One region of the Heyndrickxia sp. FSL K6-6286 genome, then DNA from elsewhere that is predicted to be linked to it. Evidence: a T-box and tRNA genes for the amino acid it is inferred to sense, from the RefSeq annotation. Region 1 holds a T-box; the other regions hold tRNA genes.

Region 1 (3,252 bases):
GATCTTTTCTCAAACATTGTTGCTTTTTAGGGGGAAATTTAACGATATATATAGGGGTACTGGACAACAAGAGTTTACCAACTTAAGGTCAGTCTTGAGTTGAATTAAATATTGTAGTTCCATTTATTACGTTTATTAAATAAGCTTAACTAATATAAAGTGTGTAATAAAATATTTACTAAAATTTTTATTATTTTCAGAGCGTGATTTGGATACAGATTGGTAGGTCTACTAATAACCCAATTTTGTAATGAATCGATTTCAATGCAGTTATTATCATTTCATCTATACACTTTTGACTAAAATTCTTTAATATCGAAAGTTATTATTACATGAGTGTCTAAAATTTAAGGAAAATTATCAACAAATAATGGTGTGAAATACCTGAGATAAAAAATTTAAAGCATGAAAGTATTATTGTTAGACATTTAAAATACTGATCATTTATTGGAAAATAGACGGTTTTACACCTCATATTCGTTATTGACTTTATTTTCCGTCGTGTTTAAAATAATTATCATTGTAAATAATCAATAGTAACTTTATCAAAAAATATTTCTTGACTTTTATAAATTATCCATTTACAATTCAAAAAAACAATTCATTACAATTTGTAAGAAATAACATTGCTTTGATAAGGACATGAATCATACTTAATTTTCTTCCAGAGAACAGGGTCATTGGCTGTAAGCCCTGTAGAAAAATGTTTGATTTACCACCTTTGAGCTTTTATGGGGAAAAGCCTTGCTTAGTATCCATAAACGGGAAAACCGTTATCTTTATGAGCGTAAAGTAGATTTTGCTTTGCGAAATTAGGGTGGCACCACGACCGCACTCGTCCCTTTGTCTTTGGGATGGGTGCGTTTTTTATTTGATTTTTAAAGAGTATGTTTTTTAAAAAAATTATATATATATATATTGCGATGATAAGGACATGAATTTTTCTAATTTTTCTTTGCAGAGAACAGGGTCATTGGCTGCGAGCCCTGAAGAAAAAGGAAAATTTACCACCTTTGAGCTATTATGGGGAAAAGGATTTGCTTAGTATCCATAATCGGAAAAAAACCGTTATCTATTTGAGCGTAAAGCAGCTGCATGCTTTGCGAAATTAGGGTGGCACCACGACCGCACTCGTCCCTTGTCTTTGGGATGAGTGCGTTTTTTTATTTATACTCTTATAAAAATTAATGGTTAGAGCACAAACAGCTTATTCAATTTTAGGAGGAATTACTATGTCAATTGAAATGGAAGCAGAAAAACGAAATCATCGTAAATTAGGTCAACAATTAGAGTTATTTATGTCATCAGAAGAAGCGCCGGGTATGCCTTTCTTCTTACCAAAAGGAATGGTCATACGAAATGAACTCGAGTATTTTTGGAAACAAAAGCATCATTTAGCTGGATATCAGGAAATTAAGACACCGATCATGATGAAACAAGAGTTATGGGAGAAATCAGGTCATTGGGACCATTATCATGAAAACATGTATTTTTCGAAAGTGGACGATCAAAATTATGCTATTAAGCCAATGAATTGTCCGGGTGCTGTTCTCATTTTTAATAATAAACGTCGAAGCTATCGTGAGCTCCCGATACGATACGGAGAACTAGGATTAGTTCATCGGCATGAACTTTCTGGATCTTTAAATGGTCTGCTACGAGTACGTTCGTTTACACAGGATGATGCACATATTTTTGTACGAGAGGATCAAATTGAATCTGAAATTGATAAGGTACTAGAACTAGTGGATGAATTTTATTCAGAATTTGGATTTAGCTATAAAATTGAACTTTCCACTCGACCTGAGAAATATATGGGCTCAGAGGAAATATGGGACAAAGCAGAGGCGGCTTTGGAATCAGTACTACAGAAAAAAGAGCTTCCTTATCAAATAAACCATGGAGATGGAGCGTTTTACGGGCCAAAGATTGATTATCATATTTTAGATTCATTAGGTAGAAGCTGGCAATGCGGTACCGTACAACTTGATTTTCAAATGCCAGAAAAATTTAATTGCCAATATATCGGTGAGGATAATAAATATCATATTCCAATTATGATTCACCGAGCTATTTACGGATCGCTTGAGCGCTTTATGGCCATATTGATTGAACATTATGCTGGTGATTTCCCTTTATGGTTAGCTCCTATACAAGCGAAGATTTTGCCTATTTCTGATAAGCACCTTCCGTATGCCGAGCACATTAAACAGCAATTTCAACAAGTTGGAATACGAATTGAAATCGACGAAAGAATTGAAAAAATAGGCTTAAAAATAAGAGATGCAGAAACAGAAAAGATACCGTTCATGCTCATAATTGGTGATCAAGAAATTGAAAATGGAGCGGTATCTTTAAGGAGACGAGGAGAGGGAAACCTTGGTCAGATGAGTGTGATGGACGCTTTGGATAAAATCATAAAAGAAAAAAATACTCTAGAAAATCATTCATAGGACTTGTTTGACCAGCGATAGAAATAATCAATAACAGTAAAATAAAGGGAATAGCCAAAAACTGAATAAATATGTTTCCATGAATTCGTATGATCCAGAAAGCCAAGCGTTTCAGAGTATCTTTCAAAAACAGCCATGAGCAGGCTTAATAGCATGATCAAGCCTGCTTTCCTCCATTTAGATAAGTAACGGATTATATAGATGTAGAGAATAATTAAACAAGGGAGTCCGAGCAGTGGAAAGAAAATATTAATCGAAAATAGTTCAGGAAATGGCCTTTTAGGGAAGGTATATAAACCAACTCCTGTAAAAAATAGATCTAGATAGGTGCCAATAAGCGAAGCGAAAAGCAAGGTAGGGATCAAATTTCTAATTGAGGAATGTGATCGTTTTTTTTGCAATTCCTGCTCGTTCAAGCTTTTCAAGGGTTTTACAGTAATCATGCTTAATCTCTCCATCTACTTTTTCTTTTGAGTCTACAAGGTATTGGATAACTTGCCAATTTGTGTACCAATCTTTGATTTCTGCTTTTTCATGAATAGAATTTTTCCAAGCATAAGGTAGTCTTGGACTATAAAAACGAGGACAGCTAGGTTCGATCTGACAAGACTTTAACCTTGTTTTCCATTCAACACCTGGTACTCCTTCATTCACATCATTAAACAGATGAGGCCAGTAGTCTTTTCGGGAACCAGTATGAGAATGGGTTTTTGCCCAGTGCACTGTTTTCTTCAATCGTTCTGGATGGTCAAATAAGATATTGTATAATCGCTTCCCTAATAGTATTCGCTCATGCAAA
Region 2 (3,252 bases), 1.6 Mb from region 1:
CGCGCCTTAGAGGATTCGAACCTCTGACCCACAGCTTAGAAGGCTGTTGCTCTATCCTGCTGAGCTAAAGGCGCATGAATGGCTCCGCAGGTAGGATTCGAACCTACGACCGATCGGTTAACAGCCGATAGCTCTACCACTGAGCTACTGCGGAATATGTAAATAAAAAAATAGTGGGCCTAAATGGACTCGAACCATCGACCTCACGCTTATCAGGCGTGCGCTCTAACCAGCTGAGCTATAGGCCCTTTATGTATTTGGAGCGGGTGATGAGAATCGAACTCACGACAACAGCTTGGAAGGCTGTAGTTTTACCACTAAACTACACCCGCATCTTTATTATTGGAGGCAGCAACCGGATTTGAACCGGTGATAAAGGTTTTGCAGACCTCTGCCTTACCACTTGGCTATGCTGCCTTAAAAAGATGGCTGGGCTAGCTGGATTCGAACCAACGAGTGACGGAGTCAAAGTCCGTTGCCTTACCACTTGGCTATAGCCCAATAAAATAGTCATTATAATGGGGCGGATGATGGGAATCGAACCCACGAATGTCGGAACCACAATCCGATGCGTTAACCACTTCGCCACATCCGCCATAAAATGGTGGCTCGGGACGGAATCGAACCGCCGACACATGGATTTTCAGTCCATTGCTCTACCGACTGAGCTACCGAGCCATATATTATATCTTTATCTATATAATATTTTATATTCGCCATCTTTATCAACTTTTGTTTTAGTATAAATGGCGGTCCGGACGGGACTCGAACCCGCGACCTCCTGCGTGACAGGCAGGCATTCTAACCAACTGAACTACCGGACCATTTATTATTAACATAAATTAATGGCGGAGGAAGAGGGATTCGAACCCCCGCGCGGTGTAACCCGCCTGTCGGTTTTCAAGACCGATCCCTTCAGCCAGACTTGGGTATTCCTCCGAAAGTGGAGCCTAGCGGGATCGAACCGCTGACCTCCTGCGTGCAAAGCAGGCGCTCTCCCAGCTGAGCTAAGGCCCCATATAATGTTTGGTTTTAAATGGCGCGCCCGAGAGGAGTCGAACCCCTAACCTTTTGATCCGTAGTCAAACGCTCTATCCAATTGAGCTACGGGCGCATACATTATATCGTAAGATATTTTATGGAAGGATCTTTTGCTTTGCAAAAATCCTTAAATCTTTTACTTCGTAAAAATTTCTAGTGCCGAGGACCGGAATCGAACCGGTACGGTAGTCACCTACCGCAGGATTTTAAGTCCTGTGCGTCTGCCAGTTCCGCCACCCCGGCAAGGGTATTTGGAGCGGAAGACGGGATTCGAACCCGCGACCCCCACCTTGGCAAGGTGGTGTTCTACCACTGAACTACTTCCGCAAAAAGTACCTTTGTTAATTCAAAACCTTGCGAATATAAATGAGCCATGAAGGACTCGAACCTTCGACCCTCTGATTAAAAGTCAGATGCTCTACCAACTGAGCTAATGGCTCGTAATGAATATAATTAATAGTGTAAGCATGTACTTCAAATATAAATGCATCTACGACGTCCCAATCTCAGCAAGATTATTCAAGCTGTATCTCGATTGGTACGCTGATGTTACTCTTCGTAGCGTACTCGATCGTGCTCTACCAACTGAGCTAATGGCTCGTAATGACCTGAGTGGTGCCGGCCAGAGGACTTGAACCCCCAACCTACTGATTACAAGTCAGTTGCTCTACCAATTGAGCTAGGCCGGCATTTATAAATATTATCCCCTAACAGAGGTTTAGGTGCTATGGTCGTCCAGCTTTCAGTTTGCTTATTCAAGCAGCAGCTCAAGCCGTACGCTGATGTATTTCAAAGTCGTTTATTCGGTCGTGCTCTACCAATTGAGCTAGGCCGTTATTATATATGGTGGAGGATGACGGGATCGAACCGCCGACCCCCTGCTTGTAAGGCAGGTGCTCTCCCAGCTGAGCTAATCCTCCAATATGTATAATATATAAAATGGTGACCCGTACGGGATTCGAACCCGTGTTACCGCCGTGAAAGGGCGGTGTCTTAACCGCTTGACCAACGGGCCACATAGGAATATTTTGTTAATATAGTGAAGCAAAATAATAGCCCCACCTTAGGGGCGTAGCCTGGCAACGTCCTACTCTTGCAGGGGGAGAGCCCCCAACTACCATCGGCGCTAAGAAGCTTAACTTCCGTGTTCGGGATGGGAACGGGTGTGACCTTCTTGCCATAATTACCAGACTATATGTTGTTAAGGGTTTATTCCCTCAAAACTAGATATATAAAGAAGTGTAATAACCTTAAATCTATTTGGTTAAGTCTTCGATCTATTAGTATTCGTCAGCTCCATGTGTCGCCACACTTCCACCTCGAACCTATCAACCTGATCATCTTTCAGGGATCTTATTTAGATAAACTAAGGGAAATCTCATCTTGAGGGGGGCTTCATGCTTAGATGCTTTCAGCACTTATCCCTTCCGCACATAGCTACCCAGCGATGCCTTTGGCAAGACAACTGGTACACCAGCGGTGCGTCCATCCCGGTCCTCTCGTACTAAGGACAGCTCCTCTCAAATTTCCTACGCCCACGACGGATAGGGACCGAACTGTCTCACGACGTTCTGAACCCAGCTCGCGTACCGCTTTAATGGGCGAACAGCCCAACCCTTGGGACCGACTACAGCCCCAGGATGCGATGAGCCGACATCGAGGTGCCAAACCTCCCCGTCGATGTGGACTCTTGGGGGAGATAAGCCTGTTATCCCCGGGGTAGCTTTTATCCGTTGAGCGATGGCCCTTCCATGCGGAACCACCGGATCACTAAGCCCGACTTTCGTCCCTGCTCGACTTGTAGGTCTCGCAGTCAAGCTCCCTTGTGCCTTTACACTCTGCGAATGATTTCCAACCATTCTGAGGGAACCTTTGGGCGCCTCCGTTACCTTTTAGGAGGCGACCGCCCCAGTCAAACTGCCTGCCTGACACTGTCTCCCACCCCGATTCAGGGGTGCGGGTTAGAATTTCAATACAGCCAGGGTAGTATCCCACCGATGCCTCCACCGAAGCTGGCGCTCCGGTTTCAAAGGCTCCTACCTATCCTGTACAAGCTGTACCAAAATTCAATATCAAGCTGCAGTAAAGCTCCACGGGGTCTTTCCGTCCTGTCGCGGGTAACCTGCATCTTCACAGGTACTATAATTTCACCGAGTCTCTCGTTGAGACAGTGCCCAGATCGTTGCGCCTTTCGTGCGGGTCAGAACTTAC
Region 3 (3,252 bases), 1.9 Mb from region 1:
CTTGATATTGAATTTTGGTACAGCTTGTACAGGATAGGTAGGAGCCTTTGAAGCCGGAGCGCCAGCTTCGGTGGAGGCATCGGTGGGATACTACCCTGGCTGTATTGAAATTCTAACCCGCACCCCTGAATCGGGGTGGGAGACAGTGTCAGGCAGGCAGTTTGACTGGGGCGGTCGCCTCCTAAAAGGTAACGGAGGCGCCCAAAGGTTCCCTCAGAATGGTTGGAAATCATTCGCAGAGTGTAAAGGCACAAGGGAGCTTGACTGCGAGACCTACAAGTCGAGCAGGGACGAAAGTCGGGCTTAGTGATCCGGTGGTTCCGCATGGAAGGGCCATCGCTCAACGGATAAAAGCTACCCCGGGGATAACAGGCTTATCTCCCCCAAGAGTCCACATCGACGGGGAGGTTTGGCACCTCGATGTCGGCTCATCGCATCCTGGGGCTGTAGTCGGTCCCAAGGGTTGGGCTGTTCGCCCATTAAAGCGGTACGCGAGCTGGGTTCAGAACGTCGTGAGACAGTTCGGTCCCTATCCGTCGTGGGCGTAGGAAATTTGAGAGGAGCTGTCCTTAGTACGAGAGGACCGGGATGGACGCACCGCTGGTGTACCAGTTGTCTTGCCAAAGGCATCGCTGGGTAGCTATGTGCGGAAGGGATAAGTGCTGAAAGCATCTAAGCATGAAGCCCCCCTCAAGATGAGATTTCCCTTAGTTTATCTAAATAAGATCCCTGAAAGATGATCAGGTTGATAGGTTCGAGGTGGAAGTGTGGTGACACATGGAGCTGACGAATACTAATAGATCGAAGACTTAACCAAATAGATTTAAGGTTATTACACTTCTTTATATATCTAGTTTTGAGGGTACAAATCCTTTAAAATATAGTCTGGTAATTATGGCAAGAAGGACACACCCGTTCCCATCCCGAACACGGAAGTTAAGCTTCTTAGCGCCGATGGTAGTTGGGGGCTCTCCCCCTGCAAGAGTAGGACGTTGCCAGGCTATAGGCCCCTTTTTGGGGCTATTATTTTGCTTTATTTTAATGTGGCCCGTTGGTCAAGCGGTTAAGACACCGCCCTTTCACGGCGGTAACACGGGTTCGAATCCCGTACGGGTCATCATATGGAGGATTAGCTCAGCTGGGAGAGCACCTGCCTTACAAGCAGGGGGTCGGCGGTTCGATCCCGTCATCCTCCACCATATATATGCCGGCCTAGCTCAATTGGTAGAGCACGACCGAAATAACAACTTTGAAATACAACAGCGTACAGCTTGAGTTGCTGCTTGAATAAGCAAACTGAAAGCTGGACGACCATTGCAACTAATCTCTGTTTGGGGATAATAATTTATTAATGCCGGCCTAGCTCAATTGGTAGAGCAACTGACTTGTAATCAGTAGGTTGGGGGTTCAAGTCCTCTGGCCGGCACCACTTTTAAAAAAAGTACGAGCCATTAGCTCAGTTGGTAGAGCATCTGACTTTTAATCAGAGGGTCGAAGGTTCGAGTCCTTCATGGCTCACCATTGTTTTTTGTAACGAAAAACATTTTTCATAACGCGGGTGTGGCGGAATTGGCAGACGCACCAGACTTAGGATCTGGCGCCGCAAGGCGTGGGGGTTCGACTCCCTTCACCCGCATTATAAAATAAAGTCGCGGAAGTAGTTCAGTGGTAGAACACCACCTTGCCAAGGTGGGGGTCGCGGGTTCGAATCCCGTCTTCCGCTCCAAACAACCCTTGCCGGGGTGGCGGAACTGGCAGACGCACAGGACTTAAAATCCTGCGGTAGGTGACTACCGTACCGGTTCGATTCCGGTCCTCGGCACTAGAAATTTTTACGAAGTAAAAGATTTAAGGATTTTTGCACAGCAAAAGATTCTTCCATAATAGTTATAGTAAAATACAAGTATGCGCCCGTAGCTCAATTGGATAGAGCGTTTGACTACGGATCAAAAGGTTAGGGGTTCGACTCCTCTCGGGCGCGCCATGAACGGGAAGTAGCTCAGCTTGGTAGAGCACATGGTTTGGGACCATGGGGTCGCAGGTTCGAATCCTGTCTTCCCGACCAGGAAAATTCATGGGGCCTTAGCTCAGCTGGGAGAGCGCCTGCTTTGCACGCAGGAGGTCAGCGGTTCGATCCCGCTAGGCTCCATATTAATTTTAAAATGGCGGTGTAGCTCAGCTGGCTAGAGCGTACGGTTCATACCCGTAAGGTCGGGGGTTCGATCCCCTCCGCCGCTATTAATATTTTTGGAGTAAAGGACCCTTAGCTCAGCTGGTTAGAGCAGACGGCTCATAACCGTCCGGTCGTAGGTTCGAGTCCTACAGGGTCCATTTATTTGGAGGAATACCCAAGTCCGGCTGAAGGGATCGGTCTTGAAAACCGACAGGCGGGTTACACCGCGCGGGGGTTCGAATCCCTCTTCCTCCGCCATAACTATTCCTTTAAAAAATTTTTAATAATATCGTCGCGGGGTGGAGCAACGAGCGTTACTTCATCGAACAACTACGAGTTGTACCGATTGAGCTGCTACTAGAATAAGCATACTGAAATCGGGACAGTTGATGATAAGATTGGATTAAAAAATTAATTATACTATCATCGCGGGGTGGAGCAGTCTGGTAGCTCGTCGGGCTCATAACCCGAAGGTCGCAGGTTCAAATCCTGCCTCCGCAATCATTTCAAGTATTCTTGAAAGAATTTTGGTCCGGTAGTTCAGTTGGTTAGAATGCCTGCCTGTCACGCAGGAGGTCGCGGGTTCGAGTCCCGTCCGGACCGCCATTTTATAATATGGCTCGGTAGCTCAGTCGGTAGAGCACGTCCGAATAGGCTACAAAGCAATACATCAGCGTACCAATTGAGCCACAGCTTGAATAAGCTTTCTGAAATTGGGACGATGGCGAATACAATTTTATATAGAAAATAAATATTATATTTGGCTCGGTAGCTCAGTCGGTAGAGCAATGGACTGAAAATCCATGTGTCGGCGGTTCGATTCCGTCCCGAGCCACCATTTAATGCAAATTTAATCATGTTGATATTATTCCTCTTTTGGGGGATAATAATTTATTAATGCCGGCCTAGCTCAATTGGTAGAGCAACTGACTTGTAATCAGTAGGTTGGGGGTTCAAGTCCTCTGGCCGGCACCATTTTTCATTTGTGGAGGGGTAGCGAAGTGGCTAAACGCGGCGGACTGTAAATCCGCTCCCTCAGGGTTCGGCGGTTCGAATCCGTCCCCCTCCACCATTTATGG

The links. A T-box is a leader RNA that pairs with one kind of tRNA and senses whether it is charged. The one in region 1 lies ahead of thrS (threonine--tRNA ligase), so its partner is inferred to be a tRNA-Thr.
Region 2: it has a tRNA-Thr gene. The T-box ahead of thrS (threonine--tRNA ligase) is inferred to sense a tRNA for this amino acid. The anticodon was not compared.
Region 3: it has a tRNA-Thr gene. The T-box ahead of thrS (threonine--tRNA ligase) is inferred to sense a tRNA for this amino acid. The anticodon was not compared.

What each region holds. Positions count from the first base shown of each region.
Region 1 is NZ_CP152029.1:2,470,069-2,473,320, forward strand. Features, by position in the region: T-box leader at 623-846, shown strand; T-box leader at 915-1,142, shown strand; gene thrS (threonine--tRNA ligase) at 1,233-2,453, shown strand; gene MHI39_RS12485 (CBO0543 family protein) at 2,444-2,911, opposite strand; gene MHI39_RS12490 (DUF2515 family protein) at 2,823-3,252, opposite strand, start outside.
Region 2 is NZ_CP152029.1:848,391-851,642, reverse strand. Features, by position in the region: tRNA gene MHI39_RS04495 (tRNA-Arg) at 1-74, opposite strand; tRNA gene MHI39_RS04490 (tRNA-Asn) at 80-154, opposite strand; tRNA gene MHI39_RS04485 (tRNA-Ile) at 175-248, opposite strand; tRNA gene MHI39_RS04480 (tRNA-Gly) at 259-332, opposite strand; tRNA gene MHI39_RS04475 (tRNA-Cys) at 344-417, opposite strand; tRNA gene MHI39_RS04470 (tRNA-Gln) at 427-501, opposite strand; tRNA gene MHI39_RS04465 (tRNA-His) at 520-595, opposite strand; tRNA gene MHI39_RS04460 (tRNA-Phe) at 603-678, opposite strand; tRNA gene MHI39_RS04455 (tRNA-Asp) at 748-824, opposite strand; tRNA gene MHI39_RS04450 (tRNA-Ser) at 847-939, opposite strand; tRNA gene MHI39_RS04445 (tRNA-Ala) at 945-1,017, opposite strand; tRNA gene MHI39_RS04440 (tRNA-Arg) at 1,038-1,114, opposite strand; tRNA gene MHI39_RS04435 (tRNA-Leu) at 1,199-1,284, opposite strand; tRNA gene MHI39_RS04430 (tRNA-Gly) at 1,294-1,368, opposite strand; tRNA gene MHI39_RS04425 (tRNA-Lys) at 1,409-1,481, opposite strand; tRNA gene MHI39_RS04420 (tRNA-Thr) at 1,655-1,730, opposite strand; tRNA gene MHI39_RS04415 (tRNA-Val) at 1,886-1,961, opposite strand; tRNA gene MHI39_RS04410 (tRNA-Glu) at 1,982-2,056, opposite strand; rRNA gene rrf (5S ribosomal RNA) at 2,116-2,232, opposite strand; rRNA gene MHI39_RS04400 (23S ribosomal RNA) at 2,302-3,252, opposite strand, start outside.
Region 3 is NZ_CP152029.1:606,951-610,202, forward strand. Features, by position in the region: rRNA gene MHI39_RS03175 (23S ribosomal RNA) at 1-817, shown strand, start outside; rRNA gene rrf (5S ribosomal RNA) at 885-1,001, shown strand; tRNA gene MHI39_RS03185 (tRNA-Glu) at 1,046-1,117, shown strand; tRNA gene MHI39_RS03190 (tRNA-Val) at 1,124-1,199, shown strand; tRNA gene MHI39_RS03195 (tRNA-Thr) at 1,354-1,429, shown strand; tRNA gene MHI39_RS03200 (tRNA-Lys) at 1,446-1,521, shown strand; tRNA gene MHI39_RS03205 (tRNA-Leu) at 1,555-1,636, shown strand; tRNA gene MHI39_RS03210 (tRNA-Gly) at 1,652-1,726, shown strand; tRNA gene MHI39_RS03215 (tRNA-Leu) at 1,737-1,822, shown strand; tRNA gene MHI39_RS03220 (tRNA-Arg) at 1,908-1,984, shown strand; tRNA gene MHI39_RS03225 (tRNA-Pro) at 1,989-2,065, shown strand; tRNA gene MHI39_RS03230 (tRNA-Ala) at 2,077-2,149, shown strand; tRNA gene MHI39_RS03235 (tRNA-Met) at 2,165-2,238, shown strand; tRNA gene MHI39_RS03240 (tRNA-Ile) at 2,258-2,331, shown strand; tRNA gene MHI39_RS03245 (tRNA-Ser) at 2,339-2,431, shown strand; tRNA gene MHI39_RS03250 (tRNA-Met) at 2,601-2,674, shown strand; tRNA gene MHI39_RS03255 (tRNA-Asp) at 2,703-2,779, shown strand; tRNA gene MHI39_RS03260 (tRNA-Phe) at 2,936-3,011, shown strand; tRNA gene MHI39_RS03265 (tRNA-Thr) at 3,073-3,148, shown strand; tRNA gene MHI39_RS03270 (tRNA-Tyr) at 3,161-3,245, shown strand; tRNA gene MHI39_RS03275 (tRNA-His) at 3,252-3,252, shown strand, end outside.